DNA from 2 places in the Siminovitchia sediminis genome. Region 1 is predicted to be linked to the other one. Evidence: riboswitches for the same ligand, from Rfam matches in the RefSeq annotation. Region 1 holds a riboswitch; the other holds the start of a gene.

Region 1 (7,351 bases):
GTTCAATTAAACCAAAAAAGTTCGGATATTGAACAATCACAGCCGCCACATCTTGATCGAGCTCGTCCTGTAAGGCATCTATATCAGTTATTCCGTTTTTAAAAGGAATTTCAATTACTTCAATATTTTGCCCTTTGGCATATGTCTTAAGGACAGCGCGGGATTCGGGATGTACGGTTTGAGAAACAAGTACTTTTTGCCTTTTTGTATGGCCTGCACTCAACATGGCAGCTTCAGCGAGAGAGGTTCCCCCATCATACATAGAGGAGTTTGCCACATCCATTCCTGTCAGCTCACAAATCATTGTCTGAAACTCAAAGATTGCCTGCAGTTCACCCTGTGAAATTTCTGGCTGATATGGGGTATAAGCTGTGTAAAATTCCGAACGTGAAATCACATGGTCAACAATAACCGGGATATAGTGATCATAAACTCCGGCTCCGAGAAAGCTTGTATATTGTTTCAAATCGGCGTTTTTTGCAGCCATTTGAGCAAGTTCCTTCATTAATGCTGATTCGGTCTTTGCGGGTTTAATTTGATACTCACCTTTAAATCGGACTTTTTCTGGAATATCAGAGAACAGTTCATCGATCGAATCTACTCCGATGGTCTTCAGCATTTCTTGCTGATCCTGTTCGGTCATAGGCAAATAACGATGTTTCATCATGTTTTTCTCCTCCATCCTACTTTTTTGGACGCTTATAAAACGGTGTCTGAATAATTTTCGCTTTCAGGCGCTTTTTGCGTACTTCTACTTCCACTTCGCTGCCTTCATGATTGTAATCGGATTTGATCAAGGCCCATCCGATATTTTTCTTTAATGTCGGGGATTGTGTTCCTGAAGTGATATAGCCAATTTCTTCATTACCTGAGAAAACCCGGTATCCGGTTCTCGGGATACCCCTGTCTATCATCTCAATTCCGGCAAGCTTGCGTTCCACGCCTTGCTCCTTTTGTTTCCTCAACGTTTCCTTGCCAATAAAATCTGCTTCTTTGTTCAGCTTGACTGCAAATCCCAACCCTGCTTCCAGCGGTGAAATTTCTGAAGAAAGCTCTTGTCCATATAAAGGAAGGCCCGCTTCAAACCGGAGGGTGTCCCTTGCCCCAAGTCCACAGGGAACCATGCCCTCTTCTTTACCTGCTTCCAGCAGTCTTTTCCATATTTTTACTGAATCAATCGCCTGGCAATATATTTCAAAGCCGTCTTCTCCTGTGTAGCCCGTTCGGGAAATAAGTGCTTTTGCTCCGTCAAGGTCAACATTCCGTTTAAATTTAAAGAACCTTATTTCACTTAAATCGGTATTCTCAGTAACTTTTTGGAGAATGTCTTGAGCTTTTGGACCCTGTATGGCAATTAATCCATACTGATCAGAAACGTTTTCGATGTTGACGTCTCCCGATGCATGTTCCTGCAGCCAGTCATAATCTTTTTCCGTGTTTGCAGCATTCACTACAAGAAAGTATTCTTCTTCACTGAACCTGTAGACGAGGAGATCATCAACCGTACCGCCATTCTCATAGCACATGGCTGTATACATCGCATCGCCGTCTTTTAATCTGGAAAAGTCGTTGGTCATCATTTTTTGCAAAAAAGACAGGCTATCCCTTCCTTTGATGACCATTTCACCCATATGGGAAACATCAAAAATACCCGCTTTGGTTCTTACTGCTTCATGCTCATCTTTAATGCCGGAAAATTGCACCGGCATGTCCCATCCTCCAAAGTCAATCGTCTTGGCACCGGACTCCTTGTACAATGGATGCAACGGAGTTTTCTTTAAATCGGCCATTGGTTTATCATCCTCCCTGATCATTTAGGTACAGCAAAAAGCAAATAAAAAAAGACAGAAAGGCCCCTTTACAAGGTCTCTCTGTCTTTGGCACCTGAAAGTTTGACCGGATTACCGGCTTTCCTCGTTGGTGGCTCCACATGTTGGAACACTCTCCAGAGCTGCGTCCGACAAGAGTCTTTTTGCCTGAGAGATTCGCAATAAATTGCTTGCTCCTTCGGCGCTGTATAAACAGTCTCTCCTCCAGTCTTCATTCGCCTATATTCTGTTAAAAGTTGGACATACTAATCTTATGTACGAAGAGTTCTTTCAATAGTATCGTATCATTCTTTTACATACTTTTCAAACACTTTCTTTGATCTTCAGTATATAAGGAGGCCTGTCATGTCCATACATATAAACTTTGATCAGGATTGGCTGCCCGGTTTTTTGGAACGCCACCAAAAAGATGGGCCGTGGTCGGACCAGCAGCTCTTCCATTTATCCCTATCAGCTCAAAAACACCTTCTTGTCCCAGATTTTGAGGGGCTGGTTGCTCCAAAACATTTGCCTGAACTGACTCTTTTGCCGCATCAATTGGAAACAGCAGCCCGGGTTATTGAAGAAATGAATGGAAAAGCCATTTTGGCAGATGAAGTCGGGTTGGGTAAAACGATCGAAGCAGGATTGATACTAAAAGAATATATGATTAGAGGCCTAGTTAAAAGAGCACTCATTCTCGTACCTGCATCCCTTGTCTCGCAGTGGACCTCTGAACTGAACTCCAAGTTTCATATACATGCCGTCCCTGCTGCCAAAAGTTATGTTTGGGAAAGGTATGACTGTATTGTGTCTTCTATTGATACTGCCAAAAGAAGCCCGCACAGAGAACTGATTGCAGACCAGTCCTTTGATCTGGTCATTATTGACGAGGCTCATAAGCTGAAAAACCATAAAACAAAAAACTATGAATTTGCTCAATCACTCAAAAAAAAGTTCTGCCTGCTGCTGACAGCAACACCTATCCAAAATAGAATTGAAGAAATTTTTTACCTTGTTTCTCTGTTAAAGCCCGGCCATCTTGGCAGCCATACAACCTTTGCAGAAAAATATAAGAAGAAAAAGCTGTCAGCGGCAGAAAATGAACATTTGAAAAACCTTGTCAATAAAGTGATGATCCGGAACAGGAGAGTTGATACAGGGATCGAATGGACGAAAAGACATGTCAAGACCATTCCCATAGACTTTAATGAAAAAGAAAGAGATTTGTATCAGGCAATCGACTTGCTGCGCCACTCGGAAGTACCGCTGCCGGCTTTTTCCATCATGACCCTTCAAAGGGAAGCTTGCAGCAGCAGGGAAGCGGTTTACTTTACTTTAAAAAACATGCTCCAAAAGCATAATGATCCATCTGAATCGTACAAGAATCAATTACAGAAGATTTTTCAGAAAGTAGATGCAGTTACACAAAATTCCAAGGCGGAAAAAGCTTTGGAATTAATTCAACAAATCAACGATAAAGTGATCATTTTCACTGAATACCGAGCAACACAACTTTATTTGCAATGGTTTTTACAGCAGCACGGTATTAAATCCGTTCCTTTTCGCGGAGGATTTAAAAGAAGCAAGAAAGATTGGATGAAAGAACTGTTTAAAAATCAAGTGCAGGTCCTCATCGCAACCGAAGCAGGCGGTGAAGGAATCAATCTCCAATTTTGCAGCCATGTGATTAATTATGACCTTCCCTGGAATCCCATGAGGCTGGAACAAAGAATTGGACGTGTCCACCGTCTGGGACAAGAAGAGGACGTCCATATATACAATTTTGCTGTCAAACATACCATCGAAGAGCATATTGTTAACTTACTGACGGATAAAATCAAACTGTTTGAGCGAGTAGTAGGTGAATTAGACGATATTTTGGCAAAATTGGACGGCGGTACCATCGAAGAACACATGATGGATATTTTCAAGACATCACGTTCCGAAGGAGAAGTAAAAGTAAAGATGACCAATCTGGCTGCCATGATTGAATTTGCAGACACATTAAGAAAGGATGACGCAAACCATGCTTCAGAAGGAAATTCATCAATATCTTGAACAATTTTTTCAAGCAGCCGGGTGTACGATCGCAGAAAACGGACCAGGCTATTTAACAATCCAACTAACAGTGGACATGGATAAAGAATTAATGAACCGCCCGTTTTACTGGACGTATTTGGAAAAAACGGGCGGGATACCCAATCCGATGAAAATTACCTTGATCACCGATCAAGAAATAGTCCCTCAAGATATTAAGGGGGAAGTCATCCATTTTGGTGCGCCAAGACTCCACCAGATTTTTGAGACCGCAAGAAAGCTTTCATCTTATATACGCCTATTTGAAAATCACCAAACGGCAGCTGTACAAAATGTCCCGCTGCACCCATGGCTGAATGTCAATATGAAAGTTTCCTACTGCTCTGATCGAAAAAAGGATGTTTTCAGATCTTTTGGACTGAATTTAATCAACGGGCAGCTGATCGAACCATTTGATGAGAAGATAAGCAAAATATCTCTAACACCGAGAATACCTGATTATAGCTTTACAATCTCCCCTATTATCATGCCTGCAAGCGGACTCAAAAGAATAGAAACTTTTTTAACAAAGGAAATACAAAGCCGGGCACATCCCTGGGCAGAGTCGGCCAGGAAAAGATGGGAAGAAGATTTACGGCTGCTGGATCATTTTTACGAAAGTGAAGTTGAAAAGCCTGACACTTATTGGATTGAGAAAAAAGCTTTGGAAGACCAGTATAAGCCATCCGTTCAAGTTGATATTATAAACGGCGGGCTTTACTATTTGAAATCTGTCCCTGCATAGCAGCCGGTTTATTTTCGATTCCTTTTATTTACCAAGATCATCAGTGCGTACGGAATTAAGCCAAACCATCGGTGAAGGAACGGATCCTTGCTTTCTTTTCGTTCCTTTTTCTTTTCTCTCCGTTCAGATTTTGGCGTTTCCAACCGTTGAATCAATTGTTCAGCTACATACTTTACATAATCATTTGTTGACATATCTTCACATCCTTGATAAAAGTATGGCCAAGAGCCGTTGAGTTCAATCATGGATCAAGGTCCAGGCGGATGATTCTTTGAAGAATGTCCGGATTCTTCTTCCTGGTTTGCCTCTGTTTTTCCAGTCTCTCTGCCGGGGCTTTCATTGATATTTACATTGGGGCCTTCCTTGAGCTTCTGTTGAATTTCTCTTTCATAATATTGCCGAATTTCGTAAGTAAATTGGTTTTGAGAAACATAAACAATCGCCGCCTGTGCAGCAATAAACATTGCGATCAGCACGAGGATCAGCGTAATGGGAAAAACAGACCCCTGTTCATTCAATCTATGTCCCCTCCTCTATCGGCGGTGAACGAAATCTCGCCTCATCGGTCTTTCCATTCATAAATTCAACCTCAATGACAAACATGGGAAATTCTTCGCGGACTGAAAATCTTCTTACATTCTGCAGTACAATTTCTTGTCCTTTATCGTCAACTTGTCTTCGGATATTACGTTGAAATCGCTCATATTTTATGATCGAGTGATTTTTTGTTAAGTACATTCTTTCCGGGCGCAGAAAAATGGTATCCGCTGTTTCAAGCTCTTTGCGAAGTTGAATGAGAAAAGTATTCCACTCAAAATCTCCCTCTACAGACAATGCCCGGTCTATGGAGAAAAACCAGTAGTATAACAGGGGCAAAAGGGAAAGGATCACCGAAACGATAAATATTGAAAATATTGTTTCCAAAAGAGTGAATCCTGACCGGTTACTCCACACAATGTGATTTTTCTTCATATTGAGCACACACGATCCAATCTCCTTTTTGAGTTTTTTCCATGATAATTGTAAATTCGGTTTGCAGCCAAGTTAGTTTGTCACTCCCCAGTGCTTCAAGGTCTTGAAGCTTTTCCGTTTGCTCATACATCAGACGGTAAGCATTCATTTCCTTTTTGCTCTCATTTATTTGGTGAAGCATATTGGACATCAGCGGAAAAAAAGTCGCTGCAACCATGAGCACCAGGCCGAAGGATACGATTCCTTCCAAGAAGGTAAACCCTTTTTCATTCCTTAACAATAAACCTTCCCCTTCCAATATGAAAAGCCAGTTCTAGAGGCTGATCATGTACAGTAAACTGGACATTTCCAAAATGATTGACTGTGCCATCCGGAGTAATGGATAATTGAAGCCTGTATAAAGTTCCTCCGGTCAAACGAACAGAAGGGTGTAACTTTCTTGCGAACAACAAACCGCCGGATTCCCCTTTTGCTGTGTATTGTTGTTCTGAAAGTGAAAAGGCTATGATAACCCTGTCTTCTCTGTTCATGGCATGGGCATGAGCATGGTATAAATCATTCTCCAGCTGCGAAATGAACATTTTTTTCTGAACCCATCCCATTACGGGGTGTAAAGTGATCACACCAAATAAAAGGACCATGGATACAATCGAGAGGACAATTAAAGTTTCCAATAATGTAAAGCCTGTCCCCGAACGGACAACTTTTAGAGCGGACATTGATATTCTCCTATTCCACTTTTCCGGTTGTTGAATTAATGGATAATTCATAACCGTTCGGACAGACAAGTTCCCTGTCTTTTCCCAGGTAATCTTCTGTCTTCAGGTCATTCAATGTAGGAATAGCATTGTTATCAATCCTGTATGCCTCTACCTGGCTTTGAACCATCTGCTTTAACCCTTCGCACCCTTTATCGTTAATTTTACTGCTATGACTTGTAATATTGGGCAAAGCAATCAGGAGCAATACAGTAATGACCAGCAGCACTACCATCATTTCCATCAGTGTAAAACCTTTTTCATTATGGATCCATAAGCGTTTCATTCGGATATCTCCTTTCATATTGAATCAATCACTTGAAACATGGGAAGAAAAATGGATAAGTAAATAGCAATGACAACGAACCCAATGATCACGAAAAGAGCCGGCTGGACCATTAAAAATACTTTTGTGATTTTTTCTTCAAGCCGCTGCAGGCAAAATTGACTGTAAAACATCAGTTCTCCGTCCAGCTTTCCGTTTTTTTCACCATGTGCAATCACCACTATCAGCTCTTCCTCTACAAATCCCAGATGTGAAACCGCTTCTGAGAATGTATAGCCTAATGTAAGGAATTCTTTTATTTCTGCTGCAGACTCCTTCATTAAAGGGTGAAGCTCCTGCTTGCGCATGATGTAAACGATTTCACTGACAGAAAATCCGCTCGACAGTAAAAAGCTCCATTCTCTGGCGAGAAAAATAGTTTGATACAGTTTGTAATACGTCCCGGCAATTGGTATTCCGGAGTAGAACAATGCTCTTTCCAAGGCGGATTTTCTATATAAATATCTTGAAAGAAAAACACCGCCTGCCAGGGCAGCCATAACAATGACAATGGAATAAAGCGGAAGAGTTTGCATCATATGAAGAAATAATCTGAGCAGGATGGCTGGCTGGTAGCCCATGGAGTGATAAAACATTTGAAATCGAGGAAGCAGAAGTGTTTGCAGCAGAATGCTTACGGTCAATAAAGCAACAAGCAGCATAA
Region 2 (7,351 bases), on a different contig from region 1:
ATACCTTTATCTCTTTTGATAATAATTTACTGAAATCATCTTGTCAATCATTTATTTGAAAATAACCTAAATAGTAACGCGGGAAATTTCTTAGAGGGAATACGTTTTAACCGAAACCGGCAGAGCTTAAAAATCGCTGCAGCCACTGGTTTATAGGGAGAAAAAGGGGAAATGATGTGATAAACCGGCGGGAAAGCCACTTTTTTCATTGTAATTTATGCGGATCACGAAGAAATGCCAGTCAATGTACAATCAATCCCATTAACTAAGTGAACAGCTTGGATGTTCTGCCCGTGCGGTAGCTGACCAGAGGTCCCTGCCTGCTATGTGCCATTCCGATAATGTTCTCTTGAACGCCTGCATCCCGGGTACATGGCCATTCAAACTAGAAGCGTTAAGTGCTATTCATGATCAAGGAAGAGAGCGATAACAGGCGGGGGCTGCCTTACTGCTGCAAAGGTCATGATGGGAAGCTGAATGAGGAATGAGATCACATGGAATCTGGCGAAGGCCATCCCTGCCATTGAATACACCAATGGTTCAAACCGTCAGAGACCGAATGACACCTGAGCAGCTTACTGCAAATGATGCAGAGAACCAGCATGAAATTCCATTAGGGGAAAATTACGGGGACCCTGATAAAGATGCGGTCCGATCATGAGATATGTTGCAAGCAAAGAATCTCGTTTTGTCACGGTTTTATTATTTTCGTGGGATGGCGGACAGGCAGCGGTAAGAATCAGTCAATCGGTTGTTTTTTTTATTTGGAGACTTGCATTTTGTGCCTTTATTTATTAAAAAACCAGCGGCTTTCAGGTCTTTCACGCGGTGTTAAGTTCATAATGAAGTACCCAATGATTAAAATAAGGATCACCAGCGAATAAAACAATGTGTTGAGCGGATGATCATGATCAACGATAATCAGCCGGATCATGGCGGTAATTCCGATGTACAGGAAATACCTGAGGGGAAAATGGTAATCTTCCTTAAAATACTTCACAATCATTGTAATAAACTCAAAATATAAAAAGAAGAGCAGGATGTTTGCCAAGAACAGTTGATGATCAAGTGATTTTGCTTCAAAAAGCATTTTTCCAAAAATGATCAGTTCCTGAACAAGTAATGTGGATAAGATAATCGCCAGGAAAACGAGAGAAAGATTGAGAACCATTTGAAGCACTCTTGGAACCAGTTGCACCAACGTCATATCTTTTCTATGCCTAACCATATGCGCCTCCTTTTCAGATGTACTTATATTGTAATGGATGGCTCCTATAAAAATTCGCATGAAAATGATCAATTATATGACAAAGCACAGACTGCTTTGAGAAGCGTTGATACCATTTATAACCTGGGAAGTAAGTAATTCACGAGACGTGAGTGGATGACTATAAAGGAATGAGATCGATGATAGGTAAGGAAGGGAGATGATGGCAATCGTTATAAGAGAGTGGGAAGCTGTTATAAAAGAGGATCAGCCGTTTTAGGAGATAACGGTCTCCTGTCCGGATGAATGAATCACCGCGTTTCCGGTTTCACACCAAAAATCCCTCCGGCAACAGCTGCCGAAGGGGTTCCTTTAGTTGATCAAGGATTGGAGCGGTGCAGGAATGCGCCCGCCGCGGCGGATCAGTTTTTCAGAGCTGAAGGCGTTGACCCCCATTACCGGCGCTCGCCCAAGCAGTCCGCCGAATTCAACGATATCTCCTTCTTTTTTTCCTGGAACCGGAATCACACGGACAGCCGTCGTCTTTTTGTTGATCATGCCGATGGCCGCTTCATCCGCTATGATGGCCGCCAGGGTTTCCGCAGATGCCTCCCCTGACAAGGCAATCATATCAAGACCTACCGAGCAGACGCAGGTCATGGCTTCGAGTTTTGAGAAGGTAAGCGCGCCATCCATAATTCCACGGATCATGCCCTCATCTTCACTCACAGGAATAAATGCTCCGCTCAGGCCGCCTACATAGGAGCTCGCCATAGCGCCGCCTTTTTTCACTGCATCATTCATTAAAGCAAGAGCTGCAATCGTGCCATGCGTTCCAACGCGCTCCAGGCCGATTTCTTCTAAAATTTCTGCAACGCTGTCGTTTGTAGCATTTGTCGGAGCCAAGGAGAGGTCCATGATTCCAAATGGAACACCTAAGCGCTCGGCTACAACCCGTCCGATCAGTTCGCCGGCACGTGTAATTTTAAAGACTGTCTTCTTAATGACATCGGCTACCTGCCCAAGATCAGCATCCGGATGGCGCCTTAAAGCATTCAAAACGACGCCAGGCCCGCTGACACCCACGTTCAGAACAGCTTCACCCTCACCCGTTCCATGAAAAGCACCTGCCATAAATGGATTGTCTTCCACAGGATTGCTGAATACGACAAGCTTCGCGCAACCCAGTCCGTCCTGATCCTTCGTTCTTTCAGCAGTTTCTTTAATAATCTCCCCCATCAGGCGGACTGCATCCATATTGATCCCTGTTCTAGTCGTAGCCACAGAAATGGATGAGCAGACCCGCTCTGTCACGCTCAGCGCCTCAGGAAGAGCATCCAACAGCGTTTGTTCGCCTTTTGTAATACCTTTATGAACCAGGGCGGAATATCCGCCGATAAAGTCAACACCCAGTGTTTTTGCGGCCCGATCCAGCGTTTTAGCCAGTTCAACCGCCTGCTCTTTTGTGGCATTTCCCAAAATTTCTGCAACCGGCGTTACAGATATCCGCTTGTTTACAATTGGGATGCCGTATTCCTTTTCCACTTCCTCTGCTGCAGTTTTTAAATTCCCGGCATAGGAGGTAATTTTTTCATACACACGCTTGTTCATCTTTTCGAAATCAGAATCGGCACAGTCGGATAGGCTAATCCCCATGGTAACCGTACGGATGTCCAAATTTTCCATCTGCACCATCCTGATTGTTTCCATCATTTCAGTTAATTCTATATTCATGTCCAAATCCCCTTTTATATCCGGTGCATGGATTGAAATATTTCTTCCCGCTGAATGTTAATTTTCTGGCCTATTTTCTCCCCGAGCTCATCAAACTGCTTTTGCAGTGAATCGAGATTCTCAATTTCAGTGATATCGACCACCATCATCATGGTGAAAAATTCCTGCAAAATTGTTTGGCTGATATCCAGCACATTTACCTGGTTTTCAGCAAGCACTTGCGTGACACTTGCTATAATACCAACCTGGTCTTTTCCCACTACGCTAACTACCGCCCGTCTCTTTTCCATTTACCTGTCACCTCTCTAATTTACATACAAAAAAAGATTGGATCTGCTCCAATCTCAAGAATAGTAGAATAACAAACAATGGTTGTCAGTTACTCTTCTGTCCTTTTGCCTGAGATTGTGAATCCTTCGGCGCCGCATACATGCAGTCTCTCCAGAAGCTGCTCCTGTTATAGTGTGACCCATAACCCTCATCGCTTATTTTTTTATGCTACGTTATTTTACCAACACAAACAGCATGAGGTCAATAGTATGTGACAAGCCTTTATTTACCACTCTCAAAACTTTCTATGGATACGCCCCTATTTCTTTCACGATTGTCAATGAGGAGCTTTCTGCCACATCTTTGAACTTTAACTCCCCGGTATCAGCCAATATATTATTTGTACCTGTCAACGACCGCTTTTCTATTTGTCAATCCGTTATTGGGCTTCCTATTAAGCAACAAGAGATTGTTAGAATTATGTAATGAAAATAGAGCCATTCTGAAATAATCCTGTCATATTAAATTGGTAAACTTATCCTTAACTAAATAGACAAAAGGAGCCTCTACATTGAAAAAACTCATCATATCTGCCATTACCGTTACTCTATTAATCTTTGGATTTGCTGGAGCATCTTCTGCTGCCAGTACGACTTATAAAGTTCAAAAAGGCGATACACTCTATAAAATTGCAACAAAACATAAAGTAACAGTGAATCAAATTAAAAGCTGGAACGGATTAAAAAGCAATTTGATTAAGCCCAACCAAGTCTTAAAGGTAACAAAGCCTGCAGCGAAGAATGCAACGAAGAATGCCGTGAAAAAAACACCGGCAAAAAAGGCTCCAGCCAAGAAAAAAGCCTCATATAAAACGATGACCGTCAAGGCTACTGCCTATACAGCCGACTGCAAGGGATGCAGCGGTATCACCGCAACAGGTATTAACTTAAAGAAGAACCGTAATGCTAAGGTCATTTCTGTGGATCCAAAACAAATTCCGCTTGGATCAAAAGTATATGTAGAGGGATATGGTATGGCCATTGCGGGCGATACAGGCGGAGCGATTAAGAAAAATCGAATCGATTTACACATGCCTACAAAAAAGAAAGCCCTCAATTGGGGCGTCCGAACGGTAAAAATTAAGGTCTATCAATAAATGGGCCCGGGTGATCCCAAGCCTTTGATCCATAAATCAGGTAAAGAAAAATTTCTTCACCTGATTTATTTTCGACAAGTTTCACTAATATTTCCCGGGTAAAGACAGCAAACCTTCATTACTTAGGATACTTATTGACAACGTTAATTCCGCCAGATGCAGAAATGACGCTCCCTGTAATCAAGTCAGAATCTGTATCACAAAGAAAGGAAATCAACCTTGCTATATCCTCACCAGTACCCGAACGGCCAATGGGAGTTTCTTCGTCTTTTACTTCTCTTGCTTGATGAATGCCCGCTTCCTTCATTGCCCCTACGATATCTCCGGGGCAGACCATATTAGCCGTAATGCCATGTTCTGCTTCTTCCAAAGCAATCGTTCTTGTCAAAGAAACAAGCCCTACTTTGGCGGCGCTGAAACCGGAACGATATTTCCAGCCTGGCGAATGCTCAGCGTCCTGAAATCCATAGGTGATAATCCTTCCAAACTTCTGTTTCCTCATCACCGGAATCGTATGCTTCAAGAAATGGTAGACTGCATTTAAATTACCGTCTATCATCTCGTACCATTCGTCATCATCGTAATCCATTAATTTTTTTCGCTCAAAAATATAAGGACCTGCATTATTAATCAAATAATCTATTCTTCCGAATCTTTCAACGGCCTGACTCACCATGTTCACAATATCTTTTTTCTTAGTTACATCACCCTGGACAAACTGCAGTTGTTCCCTATAAGGTCCCCACTCTTTTAACAGCTCTTGCACCCGTTCTTGATCTGTATGATAGTTCACTGTAACCGAACAGCCTCGTTGCAGGAATGCCTCTGTTACTTTTTTTCCGATACCCTTTGATCCTGCCGTGATTAATGCATGTCTCCTCATCTCATTTATCACCCTTTCACGCATTCCACTGCTATCGATTGATCAGGGATAAAAACTCCATGCGAGTATCTGACCTCTCCTCATACACCCCTCTGACAGCCGTTGTGGTCGTTGAAGAGCTGGATTTTTTGATTCCTCTTCCGCACATGCACATATGTTTTGCCTCGACGACAACCATTGTTCCCTGTGGTTCCAATACCCCTTCAATGGCGTCAGCAATTTCATTCGTCAGCCTTTCCTGTACTTGAAATCGCTTGGCATACCCTTCCACCATCCGTCCAATTTTCGATAAACCAGTTATTTTGGTCCCCGGCAAATACCCTACATGAGCAACACCAAAAAATGGGGCAAAATGATGTTCACACATGGAATAAAATTCGATATCCTTTACCAAAACCAGCTCTTTGTGCTGAACGTGAAAAGTTTTTTCCAAATGTTCAGCAGGGTTTTCCTTATATCCTTCTGTATACTCCAGGAATGCTTTTAACACCCGGTAAGGTGTCTCTTCCAATCCTTCACGGTCCGGATGATCCCCGCAAATCTCTATTAAATGCCTGATTCCCTCCATAAAGTACTCAGACTTTTCAATTTTATCTTCTATATCCACCGAATCAGCAAAAAGATCCGGAAGCTTTTCGGAAATTAATTTCATATCCGTAATCATTTAAATAACCTCCTTTTTGGTACAATTCTAATTATATATTAACAGACAGAATGGATGCTTGCGAAGGCTTCCTACCTTTACTGACAAAGAATGCATAATCAAAAGCCGCTCCTTACCGGAAGAACTACCGGATAGAGCGGCCTTCCTAGCGCTTGAGCTGCAACGCTGCCAAGCTCCCAAACTGATGTACAATCGTTGCGGCCAAAAGAGCTGTAATCTCGGTTGGATCATAAGTTGGTAACACTTCAACCAGATCAAACCCGATAAAATTCATGCCGGTTAACGACCGGACCAGCTTAATAGTTTCATAGCTGCTGAATCCACCGATTTCAGGGGTTCCCGTTCCAGGAGCAAATGCGGGATCCACAAAATCAATATCAAATGTCAAGAAACAAGGAGTTTGTCCCACCACTCTTTTCACCTGTTTAACGACATCCTGAATCCCCCGCTCAAATAGCTCCTCTTGCGTAATCACCTGATAGCCCAGCTCCAGACTTGAATCAATATCCCATCCACGCATGCCAATTTGAAATACCTTATCCGGTTGCAGCAGCCCTTCTTCATGTGCACGGATGAAGGGAGAGCCGTGCCAATACTTTTCTTCCATATATGTATCCCATGTATCTGTATGAGAATCAAACTGCAGCAGTGCCACAGGGCCATACACTTTTGCGGCTGCCCGTAAACTTGCCAATGTAATCGAGTGGTCTCCTCCCAACCCTATCGGGATGATATTGTTCTTCATGAGATCCAGCATGGCTTTCTCCATGATCTCATAACTTTTATGAATGTTTTGAGTGATCACATGTAAATCCCCTATATCGATTGCCTGTGTTTCTTCAAAAGGAGATATATTCAGGACATGGTTATGAGGTGACAAAGTAACGGATGCCTGTCTGATGGATTGAGGGCCGAATCTGGCCCCCGCCCGGTAGGAAGCCGCAGTATCAAAAGGCATCCCCAAAACAGCTAATTTTGCATTTTCTCTTTCGGAAGGCAGTCTCATAAAAGTGCCTGTTGCGCAAAAGTCCGGGGTAAAATGCTCAAATGGATTTGACATGATTTCTCCTCCTTTAATATAAAAAAAGAGCTGTCCCGCCTATACTGGGACAGCCTTCCTTGGCTATACCATCACTTTGCATATATCATTCGTAAATTCGATTGGATCTTCAATCGGCAATCCTTCAATCAGCAGGGCCTGATGATACAAAAGATTTGTGTATAGGCCGGCTTTTTCTTTATCCTGTTCAAAAGCATCCTTTAATGATTGAAAGACTTCGTGGTCAGGATTAACTTCAAGAATTTTATCTGCTTTCACTTCCTGATTATTTGGCATGGCACTGAGGATTTTTTCCATCTCAATAGAAACTTCTCCATCTGCAGTCAAACAAACCGGATAGTTTTTGAGGCGAGTGGAAATTTTGACATCCTTTACTT

What was found. A riboswitch is a leader RNA that binds a small molecule or an ion and turns the genes downstream of it on or off. The one in region 1 is predicted to bind glycine.
Region 2: linked by a shared signal. The riboswitch ahead of ACFSCZ_RS00205 (ACT domain-containing protein) and the one ahead of gcvT (glycine cleavage system aminomethyltransferase GcvT) in region 1 are both predicted to bind glycine.

Annotation. Positions count from the first base shown of each region.
Region 1 is NZ_JBHUEO010000004.1:2,271-9,621, forward strand. Features, by position in the region: gene gcvPA (aminomethyl-transferring glycine dehydrogenase subunit GcvPA) at 1-664, opposite strand, end outside; gene gcvT (glycine cleavage system aminomethyltransferase GcvT) at 684-1,790, opposite strand; glycine riboswitch at 1,870-1,951, opposite strand; glycine riboswitch at 1,955-2,044, opposite strand; gene ACFSCZ_RS01320 (DEAD/DEAH box helicase) at 2,175-3,869, shown strand; gene ACFSCZ_RS01325 (YqhG family protein) at 3,838-4,632, shown strand; gene ACFSCZ_RS01330 (YqzE family protein) at 4,641-4,826, opposite strand; gene ACFSCZ_RS01335 (hypothetical protein) at 4,881-5,150, opposite strand; gene comGF (competence type IV pilus minor pilin ComGF) at 5,152-5,604, opposite strand; gene ACFSCZ_RS01345 (hypothetical protein) at 5,576-5,884, opposite strand; gene comGD (competence type IV pilus minor pilin ComGD) at 5,871-6,323, opposite strand; gene comGC (competence type IV pilus major pilin ComGC) at 6,334-6,648, opposite strand; gene comGB (competence type IV pilus assembly protein ComGB) at 6,663-7,351, opposite strand, start outside.
Region 2 is NZ_JBHUEO010000001.1:36,465-43,815, reverse strand. Features, by position in the region: gene ACFSCZ_RS00220 (hypothetical protein) at 485-661, shown strand; gene psiE (phosphate-starvation-inducible protein PsiE) at 788-1,228, opposite strand; gene ACFSCZ_RS00210 (PFL family protein) at 1,580-2,941, opposite strand; gene ACFSCZ_RS00205 (ACT domain-containing protein) at 2,956-3,231, opposite strand; glycine riboswitch at 3,319-3,396, opposite strand; gene ACFSCZ_RS00200 (3D domain-containing protein) at 3,783-4,367, shown strand; gene ACFSCZ_RS00195 (SDR family oxidoreductase) at 4,486-5,250, opposite strand; gene folE (GTP cyclohydrolase I FolE) at 5,282-5,914, opposite strand; gene speB (agmatinase) at 6,060-6,974, opposite strand; gene htpG (molecular chaperone HtpG) at 7,038-7,351, opposite strand, start outside.